DNA from 3 places in the Streptomyces sp. NEAU-174 genome. Region 3 is predicted to be linked to each of the others. Evidence: riboswitches for the same ligand, from Rfam matches in the RefSeq annotation. Region 3 holds a riboswitch; each other region holds the start of a gene.
What was found. A riboswitch is a leader RNA that binds a small molecule or an ion and turns the genes downstream of it on or off. The one in region 3 is predicted to bind cobalamin.
Positions count from the first base shown of each region.

Region 1: linked by a shared signal. The riboswitch ahead of ACT2CW_RS11785 (ribonucleoside-diphosphate reductase subunit alpha) and the one ahead of metE (5-methyltetrahydropteroyltriglutamate--homocysteine S-methyltransferase) in region 3 are both predicted to bind cobalamin.
Region 2: linked by a shared signal. The riboswitch ahead of ACT2CW_RS41325 (cobalamin biosynthesis protein) and the one ahead of metE (5-methyltetrahydropteroyltriglutamate--homocysteine S-methyltransferase) in region 3 are both predicted to bind cobalamin.

Region 1 is NZ_JBQTCE010000003.1:532,876-542,859, reverse strand. It holds gene def (peptide deformylase) at 1-205, shown strand, start outside; gene ACT2CW_RS11790 (ribonucleotide-diphosphate reductase subunit beta) at 271-1,302, opposite strand; gene ACT2CW_RS11785 (ribonucleoside-diphosphate reductase subunit alpha) at 1,320-3,719, opposite strand; adenosylcobalamin-variant (AdoCbl-variant) riboswitch at 3,902-4,003, opposite strand; gene ACT2CW_RS11780 (ABC transporter ATP-binding protein) at 4,144-4,977, opposite strand; gene ACT2CW_RS11775 (ABC transporter permease) at 4,970-5,887, opposite strand; gene ACT2CW_RS11770 (TetR/AcrR family transcriptional regulator) at 6,014-6,634, shown strand; gene ACT2CW_RS11765 (GNAT family N-acetyltransferase) at 6,648-7,154, opposite strand; gene ACT2CW_RS11760 (DUF7196 family protein) at 7,188-7,358, opposite strand; gene ACT2CW_RS11755 (hypothetical protein) at 7,419-7,706, opposite strand; gene ACT2CW_RS11750 (IPT/TIG domain-containing protein) at 8,244-9,191, shown strand; gene ACT2CW_RS11745 (nitroreductase) at 9,335-9,984, shown strand, end outside.
Region 2 is NZ_JBQTCE010000020.1:68,011-77,994, forward strand. It holds gene ACT2CW_RS41315 (anion permease) at 121-1,401, shown strand; gene ACT2CW_RS41320 (hypothetical protein) at 1,415-1,666, shown strand; cobalamin riboswitch at 1,809-2,026, shown strand; gene ACT2CW_RS41325 (cobalamin biosynthesis protein) at 2,173-3,156, shown strand; gene ACT2CW_RS41330 (cobyric acid synthase) at 3,153-4,772, shown strand; gene ACT2CW_RS41335 (putative cobaltochelatase) at 4,831-6,969, shown strand; gene cobO (cob(I)yrinic acid a,c-diamide adenosyltransferase) at 6,969-7,565, shown strand; gene ACT2CW_RS41345 (cobyrinate a,c-diamide synthase) at 7,559-9,064, shown strand; gene ACT2CW_RS41350 (cobalamin biosynthesis protein) at 9,105-9,584, shown strand; gene ACT2CW_RS41355 (sirohydrochlorin chelatase) at 9,654-9,984, shown strand, end outside.
Region 3 is NZ_JBQTCE010000007.1:130,048-140,031, reverse strand. It holds gene metE (5-methyltetrahydropteroyltriglutamate--homocysteine S-methyltransferase) at 1-1,975, opposite strand, end outside; cobalamin riboswitch at 2,143-2,363, opposite strand; gene ACT2CW_RS21295 (hypothetical protein) at 2,432-2,659, opposite strand; gene ileS (isoleucine--tRNA ligase) at 2,957-6,106, shown strand; gene ACT2CW_RS21285 (amino acid adenylation domain-containing protein) at 6,180-7,772, shown strand; gene ACT2CW_RS21280 (GNAT family N-acetyltransferase) at 7,769-8,809, shown strand; gene ACT2CW_RS21275 (class I SAM-dependent methyltransferase) at 8,923-9,954, opposite strand.

The DNA of each region.
Region 1 (9,984 bases), on a different contig from region 3:
CTACGCGGTGGTGCGCGGCCAGGACCTCGACGGCGAGCCGATCGCCGTGCGCGGCACCGGCTACTTCGCGCGCTGCCTCCAGCACGAGACCGACCACCTCTACGGCTACCTCTACATCGACCGGCTCTCCAAGCGCGACCGTAAGGATGTGCTGAAGCAGATGGCCGAGGGCACCGCCCGCTATGAGACGGTGCCCAACGACTGAGTGTGTCCTACATCACAGGGTCGGGCCCTTGGGTTCGGCCTTGTGATGTCAGAGCTCCTCCGACATCAGAAGTCGTCGTCGAACGCCACCGACCCCTCCACCGCGACCTGATACGCCGAAGCGCGCCGCTCGAAGAAGTTCGTCAGCTCCTGCACGTTCTGGAGCTCCATGAAGGAGAACGGGTTCTCCGAGCCGAAGACCGGCGCGAAGCCGAGCCGCTGGAGGCGCTGGTCGGCCACGCACTCCAGGTACTCCTGCATCGACGCGGTGTTCATGCCCGGCAGCCCGTCCCCGCACAGATCGCGGGCGAACTGGAGCTCCGCCTCGACGGCCTCCTTCAGCATGTCGGTGACCTGCCGCTGGAGCTCGTCGTCGAAGAGGTCCGGCTCCTCCTCGCGGACGGTGTCCACGACCGAGAAGGCGAACTCCATGTGCATCGACTCGTCGCGGAACACCCAGTTGGTGCCCGTCGCCAGGCCGTGCAGCAGCCCGCGCGAGCGGAGCCAGTACACATACGCGAAGGCGCCGTAGAAGAACAGCCCCTCGATGCAGGCCGCGAAGCAGATCAGGTTGAGCAGGAAGCGGCGGCGGTCCGCCTTGGTCTCCAGCCGCTCGATCTTCTCCACCGAGTCCATCCAGCGGAAGCAGAACTCCGCCTTCTCCCGGATGGAGGGGATGTTCTCGACGGCGGCGAAGGCCGCGGCGCGGTCGTCCGGGTCGGGGAGGTAGGTGTCCAGCAGCGTCAGATAGAACTGGACGTGCACCGCCTCCTCGAAGAGCTGCCGCGACAGATACAGCCGCGCCTCGGGGGAGTTGATGTGCTTGTAGAGCGTCAGCACCAGGTTGTTGGCCACGATCGAGTCGCCGGTCGCGAAGAAGGCGACCAGACGGCCGATGAGGTGCTGTTCACCGGGGGAGAGCTTGGCGAGGTCGGCGACGTCGGAGTGGAGGTCGACCTCCTCCACGGTCCAGGTGTTCTTGATCGCGTCGCGGTAGCGGTCGTAGAACTGCGGGTACCGCATCGGCCGCAGGGTCAGCTCGAACCCGGGGTCCAGCAGGTTCTTGACGTGGCCCGGCGCGGTGTTCACGGTGGTCATCTCGGATGCGGTGGGCATTACTGGCAGGCCTCGCAGGACTCGGGGTTTTCCAGGGAGCAGGCGATCGCGTCGGCCTCGGCCGGGGCCTGCTGTACGGGCAGCGGAGCGGGGGTGGCGGCGCCGCCCCGGGCGCTCTGGGCGATCCGGGTGGCCGGACGCGAGCGCAGGTAGTACGTGGTCTTTATGCCGCGCTTCCAGGCGTAGGCGTACATCGAGCTGAGCTTGCCGATGGTCGGCGAGGCCATGAAGAGGTTCAGCGACTGGCTCTGGTCCAGGTACGGCGTGCGGGCCGCCGCCATGTCGATCAGGGCGCGCTGCGGGATCTCCCACGCGGTGCGGTACAGCTCCCGTACGTCCGCGGGCACCCAGGAGAGGTCCTGGACCGAGCCATTGGACTCGCGCAGCGCCTCACGGGTCTGGGCGTCCCAGACGCCCAGCTTCTTGAGGTCGTCCACCAGGTAGGAGTTGACCTGGAGGAACTCCCCGCTCAGCGTTTCGCGCTTGAAGAGGTTGGAGACCTGCGGCTCGATGCACTCGTAGACACCCGCGATGGAGGCGATGGTCGCGGTCGGCGCGATCGCCAGCAGCAGCGAGTTCCGCATCCCGGACTTCGCCATCCGCTCGCGCAGCGCCTGCCAGCGCTCCGGCCAGGTGACCACCGCGTCCGGGTAGTGGTCCGGGTGCAGCACACCGCGCGCGGTGCGGGTCTCGGCCCAGGCGGGGTGCGGGCCGTGGCGCTCGGCGAGCTCGCAGGACGCCTCGTACGCGGCGAGCATGATGCGCTCGGAGATCCGCGTGGAGAGCGCCGTGGCCTCGGGCGAGTCGAACGGCAGCCGCAGCCGGAAGAAGACGTCCTGGAGCCCCATGAGGCCCAGACCCACCGGGCGCCAGCGGGAGTTGGAGGCCCCGGCCTCCTCCGTGGGGTAGAAGTTGATGTCCACCACGCGGTCGAGGAAGGTCACGGCGGTGTGGACGGTGGCGTCCAGGCGCTCCCAGTCCAGCTGCCCGTCCTCGCCCAGGTGCGCGGCGAGGTTGACCGATCCGAGGTTGCACACGGCGGTCTCGCCGTCGTTCGTGACCTCCAGGATCTCGGTGCAGAGGTTGGAGGAGTGGACGACCCGGCCGGGCTCGGCGGTCTGGTTGGCGGTGCGGTTGGCGGCGTCCTTGAACGTCATCCAGCCGTTGCCGGTCTGCGCGAGGGTGCGCATCATCCGGGCGTACAGCTGGCGCGCCGGGACCTGCTTGACCGCCTTCCCCTCGGCCTCGGCCCTGCGGTACGCGGCGTCGAACTCCTCGCCCCACAGGTCCACCAGATCGGGCGCGTCGGCCGGGGAGAACAGCGACCAGTCGGCGTCCGCCTCGACCCGGCGCATGAACTCGTCCGGGATCCAGTGGGCGATGTTGAGGTTGTGGGTGCGGCGGGCGTCCTCGCCGGTGTTGTCCCGCAGCTCCAGGAACTCCTCGAGGTCCGCGTGCCAGGTCTCCAGGTAGACACAGGCCGCGCCCTTGCGCCGGCCGCCCTGGTTCACGGCGGCCACCGAGGCGTCGAGCGTGCGAAGGAACGGCACGATGCCGTTGGAGTGCCCGTTGGTGCCCCGGATCAGCGAACCGCGGGCCCGGATGCGGGAGTAGGACAGGCCGATGCCGCCCGCGTGCTTCGACAGCCGCGCCACCTGGTGGTAGCGGTTGTAGATCGAGTCCAGCTCGTCCAGCGGGGAGTCCAGCAGATAGCAGGACGACATCTGCGGATGCCGGGTGCCGGAGTTGAACAGCGTGGGGGAGCTGGGCAGATACGACAGCGTGCTGGTCAGCCGGTAGAGCTCGGCCACATCGTCCAGCGCACGCTCCGAGAGGTTCTCGGCGAGCCCGCAGGCCACGCGCAGCAGGAAGTGCTGCGGGGTCTCGATCACCTGACGGGTGATCGGGTGGCGCAGCAGATAACGGCTGTAGAGGGTGCGCAGCCCGAAGTAGCCGAAGCGGTTGTCTGCGCCGTCGGCCAGCGCCCGCTCCACCAGCGCGTCCAGCCGCTCGGCGTGGGCGGCGGCGAACTCCGCGGTGGAGTCGGCGAGCAGGCCCTCGCGGTGGCCCACCCGGACGGAGGCCGAGAAGGAGACCGCGCCCTGCCCGGCCGCCTCCTCCGTGATGGTGAGCGCCAGCAGCCGTGCCGCGAGCCGTGAGTACTCCGGCTCCTCGGCGATCAGTCCGGCCGCCGCCTCGGTCGCGAGCCCGCGCAACTCCGCCTCGTCCGAGCCGGGATGACGGCCGCGCAGGGCGGCGGCCGCGACCTTGCCGGGGTCGGTGGCGGGCAGGTCGGCGGTGAGTCCGGTCAGCGTCCGTAGCAGGGCGGTCCCGGGCGCGTCGTCCGCTGCCTGAGAAGCCGCCTGCGCTGAAACCGGATCGGCGGGCGCGATGGTCACTGAGGTGCTCTCCTTCGCTCGGTCAGGGCCGGTCCGGATCACAACTCCGGACGGGCCCGAGGCCGCGAGGGGTGGTGCGACGGTCGCGTACGGGCATGCCGGTGCCGCACTCCTCGTACGCCAGGCACACCACGCAGCGTCCATCGGCCCAACCCTCGAGGCCGGGGGACGTGTTCACAGGGCTGTCGGCAGGCGCTCGGACTCACGGGCACGCCGAATTGAGCGCACACGTACACCGTTGCGGGACAGTTCCGGATTCCCACCGGATTCCCCTGCGGCGACAGCGAGGACGAGCATACATCTTGTGTTGGCCGACGCACGCGCCCCCATATCTTGTGTCGGAGCTGCGGAGTTTCGCATGAATGTGCTAGTGCGTTCCGGCCTGGCGAGCCGGCGTCCTGGTCAGGCGGCGGCCAGGCGGGGCCTACTTGCCGGTCTCCTTCTCGTACGCCTTGATGACCTCGTCGGTCGGGCCGTCCATCAGCAGCTCGCCCTTCTCCAGCCACAGCACCCGGTCACAGGTGTCCCGGATGGACTTGTTGTTGTGGCTGACGAGGAAGACCGTGCCGGCTTCCTGACGGAGCTCCCGGATCCGGGCCTCGGAACGCTTTTGGAACTTCCTGTCACCGGTGGCCAGCGCCTCGTCGATCATCAGCACATCGTGGTCCTTGGCCGCGGCGATGGAGAACCGCAGCCGGGCCGCCATGCCCGAGGAGTACGTCCGCATCGGCAGGGTGATGAAGTCACCCTTCTCATTGATGCCGGAGAAGTCCACGATGCCCTGGTAGCGCTCCCGGACCTGCTCACGCGACATCCCCATCGCCAGACCGCCCAGGATCACGTTCCGCTCACCGGTCAGGTCGTTCATCAGAGCCGCGTTCACCCCCAGCAGCGACGGCTGGCCATGGGTGTAGACCTTGCCGCGCTCGGTGGGCAGCAGCCCCGCCACCGCCTTCAGCAGCGTCGACTTCCCCGACCCATTGGACCCGATCAGACCGATCGACTCACCCTTGTACGCCACGAAGGTGACCCCGCGCACCGCGTGCACCTCACGCATACCCGGCGCGCTCTTCCGCCCCAGCAGACGACTGAGGGCGGCGGTGGCACTGCCCTTCCCCTTCGGGCCGCCGTTGACCCGGTAGACGATATGGACGTCGTCGGCGATGACGGTGGGCACCCGCGCCGGCGCGGAAGCCGCCCGAGCGGCCTGCTCGGCCCGCTCCGCCTGGGCACCTTTGTCGAGGGTCTGCTCAGCCACGGCCGTACTGCTCCTCTGCCTTCCAGAAGTACACGAATCCCCCGACACCGAAGAGCACCGCCCAGCCCAGGGCCAGCGCCCACACATGCGGCGGCAGGTTCGACGAGGGGTAATCGTTGATCAGGGCATAGCGCATCAAGTCCATATACACGGCCGCCGGATTCGCCAGCATGGCGTCGCTGATCCAGCCGCTCGCCCCCGCGTGTTCGAGGGTGCGGGCCAGCGGAAACATCACGCCCGAGGCATACATCCACGTACGCAGAATGAACGGCAGTAGCTGCGCGAGGTCCGGTGTTTTGGCGCCGAGCCGCGCCACGATCAGCGACAGGCCGGTGTTGAAGACGAATTGCAGGGCCAGCGTGGGGACAATCAACAGCCAGGCCAGCGCCGGGAAGTGACCGAAGCCCACCAATACGACGGCCAGCACGATCATCGAGAACAGCAACTGCTGGAGCTGCTGGAGCGCGAACGAGATGGGGAGCGAGGCGCGCGGAAAGTGCAGGGCCCGCACCAGCCCCAGATTCCCGGAGATCGCCCGTACGCCCGCCATGGCGGACGCCTGGGTGAAGGTGAAGACGAACACACCCGTCACCAGGAACGGAATGTACACGTCGTTCGGCAGGCCCCGGTTGCTCTTCAGCAGCATGCCGAAGATGAGGAAGTACACCGCCGCGTTGAGCAGCGGGGTCACCACCTGCCACAGCTGACCCAGCTTGGCCTGGCTGTACTGGGCGGTGAGCTTCGCCTGCGAAAAGGCCAGGATGAAATGGCGCCGGCCCCACAGCTGACGGCCGTATTCACGCAGCCCCACCCGGGCGCCGCTGACCGTGAGGCCATGGGCGGCTGCCACGGCCGCGAGATTCTCGGGAGGGTGGATTCGTTCGCTGTCTCGAACGAGGAGCTGGCTCACGTAGACACCTTTCGGCCCTGCGGCTGGCCTCGGCACTTACGACGGAACGGGTGCGTTCCGTCGTTGCGTAACCTAGAGCAGGCGACGATGGAACGCAACCGTTCCACCGTCGAGTAGGCTCAAGCCATGGAGAAGGAGCCAACCAAGCCCCGGCGCGTCCCCGCGGGCGCCGCGGTACTCCAGGAGAACGTCACGGACGCCATCCGCGCGGCGGTCTTCGAGGAGCTGGCGACCGTCGGCTACGGGCGCATGTCGATTGAACGAGTGGCGCGCCGGGCCGGGGTGGGGAAGGCGGCCATCTACCGTCGCTGGCGTTCGAAACTTCCCATCGTTCTCGAGGTCGTCTCCGCCTTGGCGAAACAGGGCCTGCCGACGCCGGACACTGGTTCTCTGCAAGGCGACATAAAGGTTTTGCTGGAAGCGACGGCTCGGGTTCTCTGGCATCCGATGGCCGCGCAAATCATTCCTGACCTGTTCGCGGAATCCGCGCGTAACCCGGATATGGCCCAGGCATTGCAAGCGGCAGTGCGGGATTCCCAGCGCGGGATCGCCGACGTGGTCATCCGCAACGCGGTCAACCGGGGAGAGCTGTCGGCCGACACGGACGTCGATCTCGCTCTCGACCTGGCCAGTGGCCCGCTTTACTGGCGCCTGAGCACCATGCGATCGCCCCTCCCCGAGGGATATCTGGACGGCCTGGCCGCGGCGACCACCGCTGCTTTGGCCGCCGCTCGTATGTCTCGCTGAGCGGCGGCCGGTCTCACAGCTCCACGGTGAAGGCCCAGAGGGTGATGTCCGTCTCCGGCAGGGGCGCCCAGTCGCGCTCCGGGGCGCGGGTGAAGCCCAGGCGCTCGTACAGGCGGTGGGCGGCGGTCATCGAGTGCTGGCTGCTGATCACGATTCGCCGCAGGCCCAGTGCGCGGGCCCGGTCCAGGCAGGCTCGCACGAGCGCCTCGGCGGCCCCGCGACGGCGGGACTCGGGGCGGACGGCCAGCATCCGGAACTCGCCCTCGCCGGGGCGGGCCAGCTCCGCGTACGCCCCGCCGTGCACGGCGAACGCCACGGCCCCCAGGACCTCGTCGCTCGCCGCGTCCGCCGCGACCAGCAGCTCGGCCTCGGCGGCCCGGCGGCGGGCGTCGCGCAGGGTGGCGAGATAAGAATCACTGTCCCCGAAGTCCAGGAGACCGTCCCCGAGATACACCCGCGCGGTGAGCTCTCCTATTGCGTCCAGCTCCTCGTCCCGCGCGCGCCTGATGGTGATGTCCATGCCCGCAGTCTGCCGCATGCCGGGTGCCCGGTGTCACTGGGTGACGGCGGTGATCACTCCGGTGGAGCCCGCGCGCTTGTTGGCGGCGTCGGCTTCCTGGTGGGTGACATAGCGCCGGACCGTGCCGTCCGGCAGCGTCAGCTCATAGACGACAACGGGTTGGGGCGGCCATTGAGCCGCCGTTCCGCCGCAGTTGCAGGCCATGGTCTTCCCTGCCTTTCCCTCGGGTCGGTGGTGAGTTGGGGTTGGGGTTGGGGTTGGGGGTCAGTCCAGCCATCGCGAGGCGACTCCGGCCAGGTAGGAGAGCGTCAGGGCGGTGGCCGGGAGGTGGAACCACGCGGTGGAGTGCAGCAAGGAGGCGTAGACGGCGATGGCAGCGGCCACCCATGTGCTGGTGCACCAGCCGCAGTTGACCAGGTAGGTGGGGCGGGAGTCGTCGCCGAAGCGGTCGGCGACCCAGATTCTGAACCCCGCCGCCAGGGTGTCCTTGGTGATGAAGCGGGTGATCCGGCAGGTGGTGCCGAGGGCGAGAAGGAACGCGGCGAGGCTCATCGGATCGTTTCCTCCCCGGGTGGTCATACGGGGTCGGCACGGCCGATGTCACTGATGAACCGATGAGTCGGCGCTGCCGATATCACTCATTAGAGGCATGACGGGCGGTGGCAGGCCATACCCCTTGGCGTGCATTCGCCCGAATAGCCGAGCGCTTGTCGTACAAGCTCGACGCCACGCGCGCCCTGATGCGCCAAACGAGTGATGGGCGCCGTGAGCCCTTGAGTGACGTCGAGGGGCGTGGATAACTGGAAGCGTGGCCGCCGAGGCCGCCCCATACCTCGTCGGCCACCCCAGGAGCCGGGCGAACGCCCCATGGCTCCGCCCTTCATCCGCGCACCGCTGCCGCGCACCGTTTCCGCGCGCCGACCGGCCGCCCACGGCTCATCCGTTCCTCCGGTGCGGTCTGTCTCGACCGCGCGGTGACGGCGAGGCGTCGACCGGCGGTGTGTGCACGTCCGTCGGCATGCCGCCGGCGCACATCACCGGAACCCGAACCGGAACCGGAACCCGAACCCTTCCCCGGGAGGACCGACCATGACCTCGACCGCTCTCGCGACCGCCGCCGCCACCAACGCCGCCGCCGCGGGCTACTGGCCGCCGGTGGGACCGCCGACGCTGCTCGCCGTGGTGCCCGACTCCGGCCCCGCCGCCGGTGGCAACTACGTCCGGCTGTTCGGGCAGAACCTGCGCGGCGTCACCGGTGTGTCCTTCGGCGGCACGCCCGCCACCATCGTCTACCAGGACAACCCCGGCAGTGGCTGGGGTGGCGGCGGAGGCGGTTGGGGCGGTGGCGGAGGCGGCTGGGGCGGTGGCGGAGGTGGCTGGCCCGGTGGCGGCGGCAACCCCGGCTACGACGGCATCGTGGTGATAGCCCCGCCGCACGCGCCCGGGACCGTCCAGGTCACCGTCACCACCGCCGCCGGGACCAGCAACGGCCTGCCGTACACCTATGTGGCACCGGCCCCGCCCGCCGCCGTCGCCATCACCCCGACCGTGGGCCCGACCACCGGCGGCACCGTGTACGTGATCACGGGCACCAATCTGACCGGCGTCACCAGCGTCACCTTCGGCGGAAACGCCTCGACGATCCTGGCCATCAACCCCGCCGGGACCAGCCTGATCGGCATCACCCCGGCGGGCCCGGCCGCGGGCGGCAACGTCACCGTGACCCTCACCGGCCCCGGCGGCAGCACCAACGTGCCCGGTGGCTTCACCTACTTCGTCGCGCCGCCCGCACCGGTGCCCGTCGCCATCACACCCGCCACCGGACCCGCCGCCGGCGGCACCGCGTTCACCATCACCGGCACCAACCTCGGCGGTGTGCTGGGCGTGCTGTTCAACGGCGTCCCCGCCACCGGCGTGACCGCCACTCCCACGACGGTGGCCGGTATCACCCCGCCCGGGGCGGTCGGCAGCGCGACCGTCACCCTGGTGACCGCCTTCGGCACGGTTACCGTCCCCGGCGGCTTCCTCTACGTCTGACCGCTGCGTCTGACCACGCACATCCGGTCGGACCGCGCCGGTCACCGGGCCCCTTCCACCAGGGCCCGGCGACCGGCGACGTACGTTCGAGCTGCTGAGGACGCACCGGTCACCTTTGCTCGTTCCCGGCCGTCAAGTGCGGTATGGATGTCTACGAAGCGGTCATGAGCCGGCGGGCGGTGCGTGGGTTCACGGATGAGCCGGTTCCGAGGGAAGTGCTGGAGCGGGTGCTCTCCGCCGCGGCCCGTTCACCCTCCGGCGGGAACCTCCAGCCGTGGCGGACCTATGTGCTCTCCGGCCCGCCGCTGGCCGAGCTCAAGAAGCGCACCGCCGAGCGGGTGGCCGCGGAGGATCGCGGGGACGAGCGGGAGTACCCGATGTACCCGCCCGAGCTGAGCGGTCCGTATCGAGAGCGCCGAGCCGAGGCCGCCGAGCGGCGGTACGCCGCACTCGGCATCCCACGGGACGATACGCGGGCCCGCCACAGGGCTGTCGCCGCCAACTGGGACTGCTTCGGCGCGCCCGCCGCGCTGTTCTGCTACCTCGACCGCCGTATGGGACCGGCCCAGTGGGCCGACGTCGGGATGTATCTCCAGACCGTGATGGTGCTGCTCCGCGCCGAGGGGTTGCACAGCTGCGCCCAGATGGCGTGGTCGGTGTACCGCCGGACCGTCGCGGAGGTCGTATCGCCCCCGGAGGGGCTGATCCTCTTCTGCGGCATGTCGATCGGCCACGAGGACGTCGGCGTGCCGTACGCCCGCACGGAACGGGCCCCGCTCGCCCAGACGGTCAC
Region 2 (9,984 bases), on a different contig from region 3:
AGGCTTTAGCGACACCGCAACCATGTCACCCCGATGCCCTGCTCAGTTCATCTCCCGTTCACCCTGTTTCCTTACGTTCACCGTGCCACTAACGACCTTCGAAACTGATTGACCGGGTGTATGGAACACATCACGCTTCTCATCGGGATCGTGATCGTCACGGCCTTGGTGTTCGACTTCACGAACGGCTTTCACGACACGGCTAACGCCATGGCCACCACCATCTCCACGGGAGCACTCGGGCCCAGGGTGGCGGTGGCGATGTCGGCCGTCCTCAATCTCGTCGGCGCGTTCCTGTCCGTGGAGGTGGCCAAGACCATCTCCGGCGGGATCATCGACGAGGGATCCGGTATCCAGCCAGAAGTGATCTTCGCGGGACTCGTCGGCGCGATCCTGTGGAATCTGGTGACGTGGCTCGCCGGACTCCCCTCCAGCTCCTCGCACGCCCTGTTCGGCGGTCTGATCGGCGCCACCGTGGTCTCCGTGGGCCTGGACGGGGTCAACGGCGACGCGATCGTCATGAAGGTCCTGATCCCCGCCGTCGCCGCGCCGATCGTGGCCGGCATCGCCACGCTGGCCGCCACCCGGCTCACCTACCGGCTCGGCCGCGACCGCTCCCCCGAGGACACCGCGAAGGGCTACCGCGCGGGGCAGATCGCCTCGGCCGCCCTGGTCTCCCTGGCCCACGGCACCAACGACGCCCAGAAGACGATGGGCGTGATCACCCTGGCGCTGGTCACCGGGAACGTGGTGGCGCCCGACTCCGACCCGCCGCTGTGGGTCATCGTCTCGGCGGGCCTGGCCATCGCGCTCGGCACCTACCTGGGCGGCTGGCGCATCATCCGCACCATGGGCAAGGGCATCACCGACATCCAGCCGCCGCAGGGCTTCGCCGCCCAGACCGGCGCCGCGACCGTCATCCTCGCCTCCTCCCACATCGGCTTCGCGCTGTCCACCACCCAGGTCTGCTCCGGCGCCGTCATGGGCGCGGGTGTCGGCCGCAAGGGCGCCGTGGTGCGCTGGTCGACCGCGGGCCGCATGGTGGTCGCCTGGGTGCTGACCCTGCCGGCCGCCGGTCTGGTGGCGGGCGCCGCCGCGCTCCTCGCCGACCAGGGGAACGCGGGAATCACGGCGGTGGCCGTGCTCGCCGTCCTGGCCTGCGGGGCGATCTGGATGCTGTCGCGCCGCAAGCCCGTGGACCACACCAACGTCAACGAGGTCGGCACCCAGGAGCCGGTGGGCGCCGTCACGGCCGCCCTGCGGTCCGTGGCCCCGCCGCCCGCCGGTGCGGCGAGCGCCGCCCCCGAGGACGACACCTCGGAGCACACCCCCGAGCACACCCCCGAGCAGACCCCCGAGCAGACCCCCACCCCCGCCGCCGCGAGCAGCACCACCCGCTAAGGAGCCAGGAAACATGAGCATCGACTGGGCGGCACTCGGCCAGGTCTTCGGCATCAGCCTCGCGGTGACCGTCGGCATGGTGGGCGTCTTCACCCTGGGCATCGTCGGCACCTCCCGTAAGGCGGCGCCGGAGCAGGGCGGCACGGCCGCCGCCGTGCCCGGGGGCGCGGTGGGCGCCTCCTCGCTCACGCGCACCGGCGCGTACGCCTGCTTCGCGGTGTGCGCCGCGGCCGTGGCATACGGCATCTATCTGATCGTCGCCTGAGGACCCCGCTTCCCCGAACGACCCACCGGCCGCCGGATCGTGGCGCTGACCAGCGCCGACCATCCGGCGGCCGTCCTGTGGGGGGCGGTTGGCTGTGGGGCTCGGCACACTCGGGCGTCATAGGTCATATGCGAGTTGACGGCCATTCGCGGCCCATGGTGGACTTCCCGAGCCAAACGGCGGCAGGAGAGGAAGCCGGTGAGAATCCGGCGCGGTCCCGCCACTGTCACCGGGGAGCACCCTCCCATCGCCTGTATGGGGTCACGGCTCGTCCGTACGGTTCGTCGCGTACGCGGGGCTGGAAGACCGGGAGGGCCGCGGATCCGGGAGCCAGGAGACTCTCACCGCCGGTCACGTCGAACCAGGGCGCGGACCCTGAGTGAGGACATACCGCCATGCCCGGCATCGTCACGCCGCCAGCCCTCCCTGTCCGCCTCGGCTCTTCCGGCCCCTCCGGCCCGTCTGGTTCCGTATCGCCGCGCCGAGGCGTGACGGCGGCCTGACGGATGCCTGCCGACCACGCCTCGTTCACGTGTGGCGCGGCCCTCGGCTTCCTCGGCGACCTCGCCACGGGTGACCCGCGCCGCGGCCATCCGGTGGCCGCGTTCGGGCGCGCCGCCGCGGCCGCCGAGCGCCGGCTGTGGCGCGACCACCGGGGCTACGGGGCCCTGCACACCGCGCTGTGCGCGGGCGGCGCGGCCGCCGGTGCCGCGCTGCTGACCCGCGCCGTACGGGGCCTCGGCAGCCGCCGTGGCGCGGAGGTCGCGCTGACCGCCGCCGCCACCTGGGCCGTGCTGGGCGGCACGAGCCTGGGCCGGGAGGCACGGGCCGTCGGCGGGGCGCTGGCCGCCGGGGACCTCGAGGTCGCCCGGGAGCGGCTGCCGCATCTGTGCGGCCGCGATCCGCAGGCGCTGGACGGGCCGCAGATCGCCCGCGCGGTGGTCGAATCGGTGGCCGAGAACACCTCCGACGCCGTCGTGGGCGCGCTGGTGTGGGGCGCCGTGGGCGGCGTGCCGGGGCTCATAGGATTCCGCGCCGTCAACACCCTGGACGCCATGGTGGGCCACAAGTCGCCGCGCTACCGGCGGTTCGGCTGGGCGGCGGCCCGGCTGGACGATGTGGCCGGCTGGCCCGGTGCGCGCCTTACGGCGGCCCTGGCGACGCTCGCGGGCCCCGATCCGCGCGGTGCGTGGCGCGCCTGGCGGCGCGACGGCGGACGCCATCCGAGCCCCAACGCGGGCCCCGTGGAGGCGTCCTTCGCGGGCGCGCTCGGCGTCCGGCTGGGCGGCACCCTCGCGTACGGCGGCCGGGTCGAGCACCGGCCGGTGCTCAACTCCGGCGGGCGGCCGGTGGAGTCGGCCGACATCGAGCGGGCGATACGGCTGTCGCGGCGCGTCGGCGTGCTGGCGCTCGGGGTGTCCATGGCGGCCCGGCCGGTCCTGAGGGCGTTGACGGGGCGGCCCCGGGCCTTGGGAAGGGGCGGCGGATGAGCGGGATACGCGGTAAGGGCGGCACGGAGGGTTCCGGGGCACGCGGCTCCGGGGCACGCGGCGGGGGGCTGCTCGTCGCGGGCACGACCTCCGACGCGGGCAAGAGCGTGGTGACGGCCGGGATCTGCCGGTGGCTCGCCCGTAAGGGCGTCAGCGTGGCGCCCTTCAAGGCGCAGAACATGTCGCTCAACTCCTTCGTCACCCGGGAGGGGGCGGAGATCGGGCGGGCGCAGGCCATGCAGGCGGCCGCCGCGCGCGTCGAGCCCAGTGCGCTGATGAACCCGGTCCTGCTGAAGCCGGGCGGCGACCGCAGCAGCCAGGTGGTGCTGCTGGGCAAGCCGGTGGGCGAGCTGAGCGCGCGTGGCTACTTCGGCGGGCCCGGGGCCCCCTCACCCGGCGAGAGGGTCTCCACAGGGCGGGAGGCGCTGCTGGGGACCGTCACGGAGTGCCTGGAGGAGCTGCGGCGCACCCATGACGCGGTGATCTGCGAGGGCGCGGGCAGCCCCGCCGAGATCAATCTGCGCCGCACCGACATCGTCAACATGGGTCTTGCGCGCGCCGCCGGGCTTCCGGTCGTGGTGGTCGGGGACATCGACCGCGGTGGTGTCTTCGCGTCCTTCTTCGGCACGACCGCGCTGCTGTCGGCCGCCGATCAACGGCATGTGGCCGCCTACCTGGTGAACAAGTTCCGCGGCGATGCGAGCCTTCTGGAGCCCGGCCTCGAGATGCTGCGCGACCTCACCGGGCGCCCGACCGTCGGGGTGCTCCCGTTCGCCCACGGGCTGGGCATCGACGAGGAGGACGGGCTGCGGGTGTCGCTGCGCGGCGCGGTGCGGGAGAGCGTCGTGGCGCCCCCTTACGGCGCGGACGTCCTGCGGATCGCGGTGGCCGCCGTGCCGCTGATGTCCAACTTCACGGACGTGGACGCGCTGGCGGCAGAGCCGGGCGTGATCGTGCGGTTCGTGGACCGGCCCGAGGAACTGGCCGACGCCGACCTGGTGGTGCTGCCGGGCACCAGGGGCACCGTAAGGGCGCTGGAGTGGCTGCGTGAGCGCGGGCTGGCCGACGCGATCGCCCGGCGGGCCGTCGAGGGCCGTCCGGTGCTGGGCGTCTGCGGCGGCTTCCAGGCGCTCGGGGAGCGCATCGAGGACGAGGTCGAGTCGAAGGCCGGGACGGTCGCCGGGCTCGGGCTGCTGCCGGTGCGGGTGCGGTTCGCGGCCGAGAAGACCCTGGCCCGGCCGGTGGGCGAGGCGCTCGGCGAGCGGGTGGAGGGCTACGAGATCCACCACGGGGTCGCCGAGCTGCTGGACGGGGCCGAGGAGCCCTTCCTGGACGGCTGCCGGGTGGGCTCGGTGTGGGGCACGCACTGGCACGGCTCGCTGGAGAGCGACGGCTTCCGGCGGGCGTTTCTGCGGCGGGTGGCCGCCGCGGCGGGCCGGGCGTTCGTCCCCGCGCCGGACACCCGCTTCGGCGAGCTGCGCGAGGAGCAGCTCGACCGCCTCGGCGACCTGATCGAGGAGCACGCCGACACGGACGCGCTGCTGCGGCTCATCGAGGAGGGCGTCCCGGAGGGGCTGCCGTTCGTCCCTCCGGGGGTCCCAGGGGGGACGCCATGACGAGCCCCCGCCCCCACACCGGACCGCTGTGCCCACGCACCCCAGGAGGTATCACCGCGTGACCACCACCTACCCCTTCAGCGCGATCGTCGGCATGGACGGCCTGCGGCTCGGCCTGCTCCTCAACGCCGTCTCACCCGCCGTGGGCGGCGTCCTGGTGCGCGGCGAGAAGGGCACGGCCAAGAGCACCGCCGTAAGGGCGATCGCCTCGCTGCTGCCCGAGGTGGACGTGGTGGCCGGGTGCCGGTTCTCCTGCGATCCCGCCGCGCCCGACCCGTCCTGCCCGGACGGACCCCATGAGCCGGGCACGGGCGAGGCGCGCCCCGCGCGGATGGTCGAACTGCCCGTGGGCGCCTCCGAGGACCGGCTGGTGGGCGCGCTGGACATCGAGCGGGCGCTGTCGGACGGCGTGAAGGCGTTCGAGCCCGGGCTGCTCGCGGACGCCCACCGCGGGGTGCTCTACGTCGACGAGGTCAACCTGCTGCACGACCATCTGATCGACCTGCTGCTCGACGCGGCCGCCATGGGCGCCTCCTACGTGGAGCGCGAGGGGGTGTCCGTACGGCACGCGGCGCGCTTCCTCCTGGTGGGCACCATGAACCCCGAAGAGGGCGAGCTGCGGCCGCAGTTGCTGGACCGCTTCGGCCTCACGGTGGAGGTCGCGGCGTCCCGCGACACCGAGGAGCGGGTCGAGGTGGTGCGGCGGCGGCTGGCGTACGACGAGGACCCCGAGGGGTTCGCGGCGCGCTGGGCGGCGGACGAGGAGGCCCTGCGGGAGCGCATCGCGGCGGCGCGCTCCCTGCTGCCGCGGGTGGCTCTCGGCGACCGCGCGCTGCGGCAGATCGCGGCGGTGTGCGCCGGGTTCGAGGTGGACGGGATGCGCGCGGACATCGTGACGGCCCGTACGGCGACCGCGCTGGCCGCCTGGGCGGGGCGCACCGACGTCCGGACCGAGGACGTACGGGGGGCCGCGCTGTTGTCGCTCCCCCACCGCAGGCGGCGGGCGCCGTTCGACGCGCCGGGGCTCGACGAGGACAAACTGGACGAGATCCTGCGGCGGTTCGAGGAGGACGACCCGGAGCCGGATCCGGACCCGGGCCCCGAGGACGGGCCGGGCGGCTCCGGACCGGACGACCCGGGCGGCCCCGAGGGCGGACCGCAGGAGGGCGCGGGTGACGGGCCGGGGGAGCAGTCGCCGCCCGCCGGACCCGAGCCGTCCGTCCCCGACCAGCGCACGGGTGAGCACGAGACGGCCGACCGCGAGCCCGACTCCGCCCCGGCCGACCGCGACAGCGGGCCGGGCGAAGCGGACGACGGTGTGGGCGGGACCGGAGGTGAGCGGGCGGCCGTGGGCGCCGCCGAACCGTTCCGGACCCGGCGGCTCGACGTCCCCGGCCTGGGCGAGGGCGCGGCGGGTCGTCGCTCGCGCGCCCGCAGCGCGCACGGCCGCACCACCGGGGCGCGCCGCCCGCGGGGGACGCTCTCCGCGCTGCATCTGTCGGCGACCGTCCGGGCGGCCGCCCCGCATCAGCTGGCGCGCGGACGGCGCGGTCCCGGGCTGCTGGTGCGCCGGGACGATCTGCGCGAGGCGGTGCGCGAGGGCCGGGAGGGCAATCTCGTGCTGTTCGTGGTGGACGCGTCGGGCTCGATGGCCGCGCGGAAGCGGATGAGCGCGATCAAGGGCGCGGTGCTGTCGCTGCTGCTCGACGCCTACCAGCGGCGGGACAAGGTCGGGCTGATCACCTTCCGGGGCGCGGACGCCGAGCTGACGCTGCCGCCCACCTCGTCGGTGGACACGGCCGCCGCACGGCTGGAGCGGCTGCCGACGGGCGGCCGTACGCCGCTGGCGGCCGGGCTGTTGAAGGCCCGGGAGGTACTGCGGGTGGAGCGGCTGCGGGATCCCGCACGCCGTCCGCTGCTGGTCGTGGTGACCGACGGGCGGGCCACGGAGGCGCGGCGGTCCGGCGGGCCCACGCCGGTCGAGCGGGCCGGGCGCGCGGCGCGGCTGCTCGCGGGCGACGGGGTCGCCTCGGTGGTCGTGGACTGCGAGGCGGGGCCGGTGCGGCTGGGGCTCGCGGGCGCGCTCGCGCGCGAACTGCGGGGCACTCCGGTGACACTCGACGAGCTGCGCGCCGACAGCGTGACCGCGCTGGTGCGCGATGTACGAACCGTTTCGAACCCTCGGAGGGCCGCCTGATGCCGCAAGGACAACCGACCGTCGTGCCGGACGACGGGCTGACCACCCGCCAGCGCCGCAACCGTCCGCTGGTGCTCGTCCACACAGGTCAGGGCAAGGGCAAGTCGACCGCGGCGTTCGGGCTGGCGCTGCGGGCGTGGAACCAAAACTGGCCGGTCGGTGTATTCCAATTTGTAAAGTCCGCGAAATGGCGGGTCGGCGAGGAGCGCGCGCTGCGCGTCCTCGGCGACTCGGGCGAAGGGGGGACCGTCGCATGGCACAAGATGGGCGAGGGCTGGTCGTGGGTCCAGCGCGACATGGCTTCCAGCGAGGAGGCCGCACGCGAGGGCTGGGCGCAGGTCAAGCGCGATCTCGCGGCGGAGACATACCGGCTCTATGTGCTGGACGAGTTCGCGTATCCGATGCACTGGGGCTGGGTGGACCCCGACGAGGTGGTGGCGGTGCTGCGGGACCGCCCCGGGACGCAGCACGTGGTCATCACGGGGCGTAACGCACCGGCGCAGCTGCTGGACTTCGCCGACCTGGTCACCGACATGTCCAAGGTCAAGCATCCGATGGACGCCGGTCAGAAGGGCCAGCGAGGCATCGAGTGGTGAGTGTCCCACGCCTGGTGATCGCGGCGCCCGCCTCCGGCAGCGGGAAGACGACGGTCACGGCGGGGCTGATGGCCGCCTTCGCGGAGCGCGGTCTGGATGTGTCCCCGCACAAGGTCGGCCCGGACTACATCGACCCTGGCTATCACGCGCTGGCCATCTCCTCGGCCGGTTCTTCGGTCGGCTCTCCGGGCGCCTCCGGGGCCGGCCGGTCGCGGACCGGAGTCGCGCGCCCGGGCCGGAATCTGGACGCCTATCTATGCGGTCCGGACCGGATCGCGCCGCTGTTCCTGCATGGGGCGGCGGGCTGCGATCTGGCCCTGGTCGAGGGGGTGATGGGTCTGTTCGACGGGGCGGCCGGACAGGGCGAGCTGGCCTCGACGGCGCATGTGGCCAAGCTGCTGCGGGCACCGGTGGTGCTGGTGGTGGACGCGTCGTCGCAGTCCCGGTCGGTGGCCGCGCTGGTGCATGGCTTCGCCTCCTGGGACCCCGAGGTGCGAGTGGCGGGGGTGATCCTCAACAAGGTCGCTTCGGACCGTCACGAGGCGATGCTGCGCGAGGCGCTGGAGGGGTGCGGGGTGCCGGTGTTCGGCGCGCTGCGCCGGACGCGGGCGGTGCGGGCCCCGAGCCGCCATCTGGGTCTGGTGCCGGTGGCCGAGCGCCATGCGGAGGCGGTCGGTTCGGCGGCCGCGCTGGCGGCGCGGGTGCGGGAGGGCTGCGATCTCGACGGGCTGCTGACGCTGGCGCGCAGCGCACCGCCGCTGTCCGGGCGGGCCTGGGATCCGGAGGAGGAGATACACCGGGCGATGGCCGCCGTCCCCGGTACCGGGGGCCGGGGCGACGATGCCGGGGGCCGGGGCGACGGTGCAGCGGGCCGGGGCGGCCGGGCGGCTCGGCCGGTGGTCGCCGTGGCGGGCGGGGCCGCGTTCACCTTCTCGTACGCGGAGCACGCCGAGTTGCTCACGGCGGCCGGGGCGCGGGTCGTCCCCTTCGACCCACTGCGGGACGAGCGCCTCCCGGAGGGCACCGGCGGTCTGGTGATCGGCGGCGGCTTCCCGGAGGTCTACGCCCCCGAGCTGTCCGCGAACGAGCCGCTGCGCGCCGCCGTCGCCGGGCTCGCCGCCTCCGGCGCGCCCATCGCCGCCGAATGTGCCGGGCTGCTGTATCTGGCGCATTCGCTGGACGGGGAGCCGATGTGCGGGGTGCTGGCCGCGAAGGCACGGATGTCGGAACGTCTGACGCTGGGCTACCGTGAGGCCGTGGCCGTCTCCGACACCTCACTCGCCGCCGCGGGGACACGGGTGCACGGCCATGAGTTCCACCGCACGACCATCGTGCCCGGAGCGGGACCGGAGCCCGCCTGGGGGCTCGTCCACCCGGAGCGTCGTACCGAAGGGTTCGCACAGGGAGATGTGCATGCCTCCTATCTGCATGTGCACTGGGCCTCGGTCCCGGGGGCGGCGGCCCGGTTCGTCGACAGATGTGTGTCCCCCGCCGGTTGAGCCGGGGCGGTGAGCTGACGTGGAGGTCATCGGCCGGGGCATGGCGTCTATCCCGCCCGCGGCACCGCTGGTCGTCGGGGTCGGGGCCGGCCGGGGCGTATCCACCGGCGAGGTGCTCGGGCTGGTCGAGGCCACCCTGACGGAGGCGGGCCTCTCCCCGCGCGGCGTCGCCGAGTTGGCCACCGTCGAGGCCAAGGCCGGGGAGGCCGGGCTGCTGACGGCGGCCGAACGGCTGGGGGTGCCGCTGTGCGGATACCCGGCCGAGGCGCTGGCCGCGGTGGAGGTGCCGAACCCGTCCGCGGCACCGCTCACCGCCGTGGGCACGGCCGGGGTCGCCGAGGCGGCCGCGCTGCTGGCGGCGGGTCCGGGTGGCCAACTGCTCATCGCCAAGCGGAAGTCCACGCCACCCGGCCGCCCCGGGAAGGCCACCTGCGCCATCGCTCGACGCCCGGCGGCGGTCAAATCCGGGCAGGCCGGGCAGCGAAGACCTGCCGTCGACCGCCCCGACGCAGGTCAGTAACGTCTCGGGGCGGAGCAGCCCGCCCCCCGCCGACCGTGACACCCGCACCACCTGCACCAAGGAGACCTCGTGACGACCCCGCCCGCCCTGCTCATCGCAGGTATCGGCACGCGAGACGAAAGGCATGCCGCCGCCTTCCAGGCATTCGTCAGGGAGTTGGCCGCACGCCACCCGGACCTGCCTGTGGCGGGTGGCCTCACCGGACCGGGCAGCCATCCGCTGTCCAACGCGGTCACCCGGCTCGTCGGGGAAGGGGTGACCCGCTTCGCGGTCGTCCCGATGACGCTGATCCCCGCGGCTCCCCCGAGAGACGGCATCGCCGCCGCGCTGGCCCAGGAGGCGGAGCGGCACGCCGACGCCTCGTTCGCCTCCGCCCGGCCGCTCGGCCCGCACCGCACAC
Region 3 (9,984 bases):
AGCACATATGGGTGTGGATCTGGGTGCCGGGGCGTACGCCGCCGGTGGTGAGCCGGAAGGCCTCGGTCGCCCAGGCCAGATAGGCGGGCCGGTCCGCGGTGCGCAGCGGCAGGGTCTCGCGCAGCGCGGGCTCGTCCACCTGGATGACCGAGGTCCCGGCCGCCTCCAGGTCGTTCACCTCGTCGCGCAGGGCGAGCGCCACCTGGCGGGCGGTCTCGCCGCGGGGCTGGTCGTCGCGGACGAAGGACCAGGCGAGCATGGTGACCGGCCCGGTGAGCATGCCCTTGACCGGGCGGTCGGTGAGGGACTGCGCGTACGCCGTCCAGCGCACCGTCATCGGCTCGGGGCGCGCGATGTCACCGGCCAGGATCGGCGGGCGGACGTAACGGGTGCCGTAGGACTGGACCCAGCCGTGCTGGGTGGCGAGGTAGCCGGTGAGCTGTTCGGCGAAGTACTGGACCATGTCGTTGCGCTCGGCCTCGCCGTGCACCAGCACATCCAGGCCGGTCTTCTCCTGGAAGGAGATCACCTCCCGGATCTCGGCCCTGATGCGCTCCTCGTACCCGGCCGTGTCGATCCGGCCCGCGCGCAGGTCGGCGCGGGCGGTGCGCAGTTCGCCGGTCTGCGGGAAGGAGCCGATGGTGGTGGTCGGCAGCAGCGGCAGCCGGAGGTGGGCGCGCTGGGCCGCGGTGCGCTCGGCGTACGGCTGGGAGCGGCGGGCGTCGGCCTCGGTGACCGCGGCGGCGCGGGCGCGGACGGCCGGGTCGCGGGTGATGGGGGAGCCCGCGCGGGAGGCGATATCGGCCCGGTTCGCGGCCAGCTCGGCGGCGATCGCGCCGGTGCCGCGGGCCAGGCCCCTGGCGAGGGTGACGATCTCCGCGGTCTTCTGCCGGGCGAAGGCCAGCCAGCGCAGGATCTGCGGTTCGATGTCCCGCTCGGCCGTCGTGTCGAGGGGGACGTGCAGCAGCGAGCAGGAGGCGGCCACGTCGACCCGGTCCGCCAGGCCCAGCAGAGTGCCGAGCGTGGCCAGGGACTTCTCCAGGTCGTTGACCCAGATGTTGCGGCCGTTGACGACACCGGCGACCAGCCGCTTGCGGGGCACCCCGCCGACGGCGGCCAGCGCGTCCAGATTCGCCGCGGCGGCCTCCGTGAAGTCCAGCGCCAGCCCCTCGACCGGGGCCTTGGCCAGCACCGGCAGCGCCTCGCCGAGGCGGTCGAAGTACGAGGCGACCAGCAGCTTCGGGCGGTCGGCGAGGGCGCCGAGGTCGCGGTAGGCGCGGGCGGCCGCGTTCAGCTCCGCGGCGGTGCGGTCCTGGACCAGAGCGGGCTCGTCGAGCTGCGCCCACTCGGCACCGGCCGCTCGCAGATCGGCCAGGACCTCGGCGTACACCGGAAGCAGCCGGTCCAGGAGGGTGAGCGGCTCGAAGTCCGCGGGCGCGCCGGGCGCGGGCTTGGCGAGCAGGAGGTAGGTGACGGGGCCGACGAGGACCGGCCGCGCGGCCGGTCCGAGGGCGAGGGCCTCCTTGAGCTCGGCGACCTGCTTGGCGGAGTCGGCGGTGAAGACCGTGTCCGGGCCCAGCTCGGGGACCAGGTAGTGGTAGTTGGTGTCGAACCACTTGGTCATCTCCAGCGGCGCCACGTCCTGTGTGCCCCGCGCCATCGCGAAGTACCCGTCGAGCGGGTCGGCGGCGACCGCGTCCCGGTGGCGGTCGGGGATGGCGCCGACCATGACGGTGGTGTCCAGCACATGGTCGTAGTACGAGAAGTCGCCGGTGGGGACCTCGTCGATGCCCGCCCCGGCCAGCCGGCGCCAGTTGGCGCGGCGCAGTTCGGCGGCGGTGGCCCTCAGCGCGTCGGCGGTGACGCGGCCCTTCCAGTAGCCCTCGATCGCCTTCTTCAGTTCCCGGTTCGGGCCCTGGCGGGGGTAGCCGTACACGGTGGCCCGTGCCGCCGCGGCCGCGGACTTGGTGGTCACGGAGATCTCCTTCGCGAGATGGATCCCTGAGGTCCCGGCGACGGGAGGAGGGCGCGAAGGGTGACGGACCGGACGCCACGACGTCGCGCGGCAGGCGCGCGGTCGTCCGCCTGGTGCATGTTCGCCGACCCGCCCTCGAGGTCACCGGGATGTCCGCGCACGGGTGGTCCGTACGCGGGCAGATGGCAGGTCTTCGGACTCACGGGCGCGCCCTCCTCAGGAGGACACCTACTGGCCGTCGCTTCCCAGGTCCTCTCACCGGACCCAGTGCGTATGACGGCGGTCGTTCCCGCTCACCGCTGCGGGGCAGTCCCGGATTCCCACCGGGTTCCCTCTTGCGACGCGTCCCGCCTGGCGGACGGGGCGAACCAGCTGCACCGGCCAGCCTACGGCATGGGAAACCCCCGGCCGCCTCGGCCGGGGGTACCGCTCCTCACGGGCTCGTGGAGCGGGGGGTCAGCACGAGCTGGAGTCCGACTGGCCCACCAGATTGACCGGGACGGTGACGAAGGAGAACTGGTTGCTGGCGCATACGCCGGGGAAGGTCGTGGTCGTGCTGCTGGTGTTGTCGACGGTGACATCGGGGCCGTCCTCCGCGACGGCACCGGTCGCGCCGACGGCGAGGGACGCGGCGGTGAGAGCGAGCGTGGACAGGGCGGTCAGGGCGGCGGTCCGCATACGCATGGGAACTCCTTGCTGGGGATGAGCGGCCGGGAATGACCGGCTTCGCATGCATGGTGCCCCTTTGTCGGGCGGACCGCGGCCCAACGTCCCCCCAATGGGGTAACGCGTCACCCGCTGTCACGTCATGCACCTTGCCGTTCCAGCCGGCCCGGCCACACTGAAGGGAAATCGCCGGGTAATCGCGGGGCGCCATCGGCGCGCATGCCGATGTTTCCGCGATTACCGGGCATTTCCCGTCCCCTCGTTAGAGTCGGCCCTCACTGCACTGCGGGCCGACCCTGCGAGGTTTACTGAGCGATGGCATATCCGATGGCCGGGGCCGATGGCGTGCCCGCGAGACCGCATTTTCCCGAGGTCGAACTCGACGTCCTGGACTACTGGGAGAAGAACCACATCTTCCAGGAGACCGTGGCGGCGCGGAAAGCCGAGGACGCCGAAGAATTCGTGTTCTACGACGGGCCGCCGTTCGCCAATGGCCTGCCGCACTACGGCCATCTGCTGGCCGGTTACGCGAAGGACGTGGTGCCGCGCTATCAGACCATGCGCGGCCGCAGGGTCGAACGGCGCTTCGGCTGGACCTCGCACGGGCTGCCCGCGGAACTCGACGCCGAAAAGCAACTCGGCGTCACCGCCAAGTCCGATATCGAGCGCATGGGCGTCGAGCGGTTCAACGAGGTGTGCCGCACGACGGTGATGCGCTATACCGGCGAATGGCGCGACTACGTCAATCGGCAGGCCCGCTGGGTCGATTTCGACGAATCCGTCAAAACCCATGACCTGGACTACATGGAGAGCGTCATGTGGGCGTTCAAGACCATGTGGGACAAGGGGCTCATCTATCAGGGACATTCGGTTTCCTGGTATTGCGCGCACTGCGAGACCCCGCTGGCCAACGCCGAGAGCAGCGGCCGTATCGACGGCAGCGACACCCACCGCGAGGTGCCGGGCACCACCGTGGTCGTGGGCGTGCCGCTGGACGGCGGCGAGCTGCTGCTGGTGGAGTCCGAGCAGCCCTGGGCGCTGCCGGGCGCCACGGCGGTGGCCGTGCACCCCGAGGCCGAGTACGCCGTGGTGGAGCGCGGCGGGCGGCGCCTGGTGGTGGCGGCCGAGCGGCTCGACGCCCACGCCGATCTGGTGGGTGGCGGCCCTGTGGTCGCCCGGCACAGTGGCGCCGAGCTGGCGGGCCGCCGCTACACACCGCTGTTCGACTTCTCCGCCACCGCGACCGCCACTGCCCCCGCCACCGCCTCCACCACCGCCGACGACGACAGCCATGTCGTGGTGGCGGAGCGCTTCGTGGACACCGGCGAGGGCACCGGCGCGGTGGCCGTCACCCCGTGTTTCGACGAGCGGGACCACGCCCTCGCCACCGAGGAGGGCATCGGCCGGACCTACCCGGTCGACTCCGCCGGCCGCTACACCGACGAGGTGCCACCGTGCGCCGGAGCCCCGGTGCTGGAGTCCACCGAGACCGTGCTCCGCCTGCTGGAGACGGGCGGCGCGCTGCTGAGCAGCCGGCCGCACACCCGCTCCCGGCCGCACTGCTGGCGCTGCGGCACACAGCTGCTGCAACACGCCATCGCCACCTGGTTCGTCGCCGTCACCCGGCTGCGCACCCGGATGCTCGAACTCAACGAGCGGATCAGCTGGACCCCCGAGCATGTGCGCGACGGCCAGTTCGGCAACTGGGTGCGCGGCGCCAAGGACTGGAACATCTCCCGCAACCGCTACTGGGGCGCCCCCATCCCGGTGTGGGTGTCGGACGACCCGGCCCACCCCCGGGTCGATGTGTACGGCTCGCTGGACGAGATCGAGCGCGACTTCGGCGTACGGCCGGGCGATCTGCACCGTCCGTACATCGACGAGCTGACCCGCCCCAACCCCGACGACCCGTCGGGCCGGTCGGTGATGCGGCGGGTGCCCGAGGTGCTGGACTGCTGGTTCGAGACCGGCTCCATGCCGTTCGCGCAGGTGCACTACCCCTTCGAGAACGCCGAGTGGTTCGAGCGCCACTCCCCGGGCGACTTCGTGGTCGAGTACTACGCCCAGACCCGCGGCTGGTTCTACAACATGCACGTCATGTCGACCGCGCTGTTCGACCGCCCGGCCTTCGCCAACTGCACCGTCCTCGGTGTGGTGCTCGGCCACGACGGCCAGGCCATGTCCAAGGCGCGCAACAACTACCTCGATGTCAACGACGTCTTCGCCCGCGACGGCTCCGACGCCATGCGCTGGTTCCTCATGAGCTCACCTCTGCTGCGCGCCCGGGACCTCGAGGTCACCGAGGCCGGCAGCAGGGAGGCCCTGCGCCAGGTGCTGCTGCCGCTGTGGAACGCCTGGCACTTCCTGACCCTGTACGCGGGCGACACCGAGGGCCGGATCCGCACGGACGCCGGCCATCCGCTGGACCGCTATCTGCTGGCCAAGACCCGTGACCTGGTCGAGTCGGCCACCCGCGCGATGGACGACTACGACCTCTCGCGCGCCTGCTCCGCGCTGCGGGACCACCTCGATGTGCTGACCAACTGGTACATCCGCTGCTCCCGCGACCGGTTCACCGCCGGAGACCGCGCGGCCGTGGACACCCTGCACACCGCGCTCGAAGCGCTGTGCCGGCTGATGGCACCGCTGCTGCCGCTCATCACCGAGCGGATCTGGCGCGGGCTGACCGGTGGCCGGTCGGTGCACCTGACCACCTGGCCCTCGGCGGAGGAGCTGCCGTCCGACCCGGAGCTGGTGCGGGTGATGGACCGGGTGCGCGAGGTCGCCTCGACCGCGCTCGGCCAGCGCAAGAGCCACCGGCTGCGGCTGCGGCTGCCCCTGGCGCGGCTGGTGATCGCCGACCCCGACGCCCCCGCGCTGGAGCCCTACACCGGGCTGCTCCGCGATCAGCTCAACGTCAAGGACGTCCGGCTCACCACCGATGTCTCCGCCCACGGCCGGATGCGGCTGACCGTCGACCCCCGCAAGTGCGGCCCCCGCCTCGGCGGGGCGGTGCAGGAGGTCATCCGCGCCGCCGCCACCGACGACTGGACCACGGACGAGGACGGCAACGTCGTGGCGGCGGGGCGGGAGCTGCTCGCCGGTGAGTACGAGCTGCGGCTCGCCGCCGACGGACCGGGCGCCGTCGCCGCGCTGCCCGGCGGAGCGGGGCTGATCGTGCTCGATGTCGAGGTGACCGAGGAACTGGCGGCCGAGGGCGCGGCACGCGACCTGGTGCGCGTGGTGCAGCAGGCGCGCCGCGCGGCCGGCCTCGAGGTGTCGGACCGCATCGCGCTGAGCGTCGAGCTGCCCGACGCGGTGGCGGCACGGATCCGGGCCCATGACGCGCTGCTGAAGGCCGAGACCCTGGCCGAGCGCCTGACGTACGGCCCCCTCGCGGACGCCGGTCACGAGGGCGTCATCGGCGACGGCACCGCGGTCCGGGTGCGCATCGACAGGCTCTGACCCGGCCCTGACCCGGCTCCGACCCTGCTCCGACCCTGCTCCGACCCGGCTCCGACACAGGAAGAGAGAACGGATGACCCGTCTAGAAGGGCTTGTGAGCGCACAGGCCACGCGAACACCGGAAGCGGACGCGGTCGTGTTCGGCCCGACCCGGCTGACCTATCGAGAGCTGGACGAGCGGTCCAGTCAGCTGGCCCACGCGCTGCGCACCGGCGGGCTGCGCCCGGACGACCGAGTGTGCGTACTGGCGCCCAAGGGCCCGGACGCGGTGGTGTATCTGCTCGGTGTGCTCAAGGCCGGTGGCGTCTGTGTGCCACTGGACACGGCGTCGCCGGCGGACCGGCTGGTGTCCATCGTGAACCAGACCGGGCCGTGCCGGATCCTCGCCGACCGGCGGCGGACCCCACTGGCCACCGAGGTGTCGGACGCGACGGCGCCCGGCGCGGTGGTGGGCCTGTGCCTGCCCGAGGGGGACGCCACCGGCCCCCTTCCCACCGTCACCGCGGCCGATGTCGCCTCGGCGCCCACGACCGTGCCGGAGCCGGCCGGTGGCGCATCGGGGGTGGCGTATGTGCTGTTCACCTCCGGCTCGGCGGGTGAGCCCAAGGGCGTACCGCTCACCCACGCCGCCATCATCCACTTCGTGACCTGGGCCAACGAACACTTCGGGCTCAGGTCGGACGACCGGATCTCCTGCCATCTCCAACTGCACTTCGACGGTTCGCTGTGGGATGTGTACGGGCCGCTGATCTGCGGCGCCGAGCTGCATCTGGTGCCGCCGGAGGCGAGTCTGCTGCCCACCACGCTGGCCCAGTTCATCCGCGACGCACGGCTCACCCAGTGGCTCTCGGTGCCGTCCGTGCTCAGCGCGATGGCACGCCACGAGGTGGTGGAGAAGGACGACTTCCCGCATTTGCGCCGGGTGTTGTGGGGCGGTGAGGTGTTCCCGCCCACGGATGTGGAGTACTGGATGCGGCGGCTGCCCCATGTCACCTTCACCGGCTTCTACGGCACCACCGAAACCACCATCGCCAGTTCGTACTACACCCTGACCGAGCTGCCCGACGAGGCGCTTCCGGTCGGCCGGGCCATCCCCGGCGAGTGGCTGGAGCCCGTCGACGACCAGCTGCGCCCGGTCGCCCCCGGCGAGGTGGGCGAGATGGTGATCGGCGGCGCGGGGGTCAGCCCGGGCTACTGGCGCGACCCCGAGCGCACCGCGGCCTCGTTCATCGAACTTCCCCCCGGCTCTGGGCGGCGCGCGTACCGCACCGGCGACCTCGGCAGCCGGGACGCGGACGGGCTGCTGCGCTTCCACGGCCGCGCCGACCGCCAGGTCAAGGTCAACGGCTACCGCGTGGAGCTGGACGAGGTGATGACCGAGCTGCACTCACTGCCGGAGATCGCCGCCGCGGCCGTGGTGGCGGCGCCGAGCCGCACCGGATCCCCGCTGATCTGCGCGGCCTACGCCCTGACCGCCGGTGTCTCGCTGACCACGGCACAGGTGAAGGCCCGCCTCGGGAGCAAGGTGCCCGGGTACATGCTGCCCACGCGCTGGCTCGCGCTGGAGTCGCTGCCCGTCAACGCCAACGGCAAGACCGACCTGCGCGCCCTCCAGCAGCGCTTCACCGCCGACGAGGCCGTCCCCGGCGGTGGTGGCGGCGCGTGACCGAGTTCTCCTTCACGGGCTGCACGGCCCGGGACCGGCTGGAGATCGCGGACTTCCAGGACTCGCTGTGGCGCGGCGGACGCCGCGCCAATCTGGCCTACATGGACTGGAAGTACGCCACCAACCCCCACCTCGACGACCGCTACGTCACCCTCGCCCGCGAGGGGGACGAACTGGTCGGCATGGTGGGGGTCTTCGGCGCGTGCTGGGAGGTGGCGGGGGAGCGGTTCATGCTGCCCTGTCTGACCGACACCGTGGTCGCCCCCCGCCACCAGGGCAGTCCGCTGTTCCGGATGCTCACCGACGAGGTGGTGGCGCGGCTGCGCGCCGACGGGGTGCCCTGGCTGCTGGACTTCGGCGACCAGGGGGCCGGCCCCGCCATGCTGATGAACGGCTGGCGCCCGATCGGACCCTGGGCGCAAGCGGTGGTCGAACGGGAGAAGCCACTGGTGGCCGACCGGCCGTGGCACGAGCTGCCCGCCACCCGGGGGACCAGGTCCGGCCTGACGCTGCGTCCGGCGCCCGCCGTGGCCGCGGAGGCGATGGCGGGGCTGGTGGCCCGGCTGCCGGGCGGCGAAGGCCCGCGTCCGGTGCGGGACGCCGCGTACTTCCGCTGGCGCGCCGCAAACCCACTGGCCCGCTACTTCCATCTGGTGGCCGGTGACGGACCCGTCGAGGGCTATCTCATCGGGCACCGCTCGGGCGTCGACACCGACGACGGCGAGACCCCGACGACCATCGTGGACTGCGAGGCCACCTCCGACGAGGTGTTCGCGGACCTGGTGGAGGCCGCCCTTGCGTGGCTGCCGGGCGCCGAGGTGCTGATGTGGACCCGCGATCTGTCCGCGGTACGGGTGGCGGCGCTGCGCGCGCTCGGGGCCGAACTCGACGAGCCCACGGGCCTGTTCACCCGCGATATGTACCTCCCCGGTCTGATGGTCCGCGCGACCGGCGCCGAGATGCCGCCCGCGCTGCGCCACCTCGACCGGCCGGACGGCTGGAATCTGAGCGGGGTGTCCGGCCGCGCCTGGCGTTGACATCGGCTGACCCGTCCCGACGGACGAAAGCGCCGCTCGCCCCCTTCCGGGAGGCGAGCGGCGCTTTCGTCGCAGCTCTACGGAGTGAGCCGCCGCGTGGCCCGCCGCAGGCGTCAGCGGCTGGGGCGCAGCTCGAAGAGCAGACCGCCGGGCGGCCGGTTGAACTCCTGGACCGCCTCGCACTCCCAGCCCGAGGCGTCGAACGCGGCCATCCAGTCCGAACGCGTCGGCAGCGTCACGCCCATGAGCGCGTGGGCGAACTCGAAGCCCAGGGTGAAGATGGGCGTGTGCGGCCCGGGCGCCACCTCGCTGCGCACCACATCGCACAGCAGGAACCGCTCCACATCGGGGAAGACCTCGCGGATCCTGCGCAGCACCGTCACACACTTGTCGTACGGCCAGAAGTCATGCCCCATGAACACGCAGGTGACCACGTCGATCCCGGCGAACTCGGGCAGCTGGGGCAGCGCGTGCACATCGCCGTGGTGCACCGAGATCCGGTCCGCGAGACCGGCCTCGGCCACGGAGGCCCCGGTCAGCTCCACGGCCGCGGGCGCGATGTCCACTCCCACGCCCCGCACACCGGAGTGGTTGCCCGCGATGCGGATGAGCCGCTGGCCGGAGCCGCAGCCCAGGTCGCACACGGCGCGGGGCGGCTGGTCGGCGAGGATCTTGTCGAAGCGCAGCTCGACCTCGACATCGCCGATCATCCGGGAACTCACCGCGACGGCCCGCATGTCCCGGTGGTAGAACTCGCCGTGCCGGTTGCGCTCCAGCGCGACCTGCGGCGCCCGGCTCGTCAGCTCGCCGTTGCCACCGGCCAGCCAGTAGAAGTAGCCGCGGTCGAGGTAGGCCGCGTCGAAGCCCGGCCCCGGGCGGGCGGACCGGTCGTCCAGCACGACGATCCCGGCCCACTCCAGGGGCAGCAGGATGCCGCGGAGCACGGCGGGGTCGATCCGGTCCGCGCCCTCCTGACGGCCGTCGAACCGGATCTCGCCGCGGTCCTTGAGGTCGTCGAGCAGCCCGAGTTCCACGGCGGCCGACAGCGCGGAGACGGCCACGGACGCACTGAACAGGGAGTCGGTGCTCCAAGTGGCGGTACGAGTGGCGGTAGGAGTGGGGGTGAAGTGCGGTGTTGTCGTCATCACTGCTCCTTGGGTGGTGAGGGGGGGCCG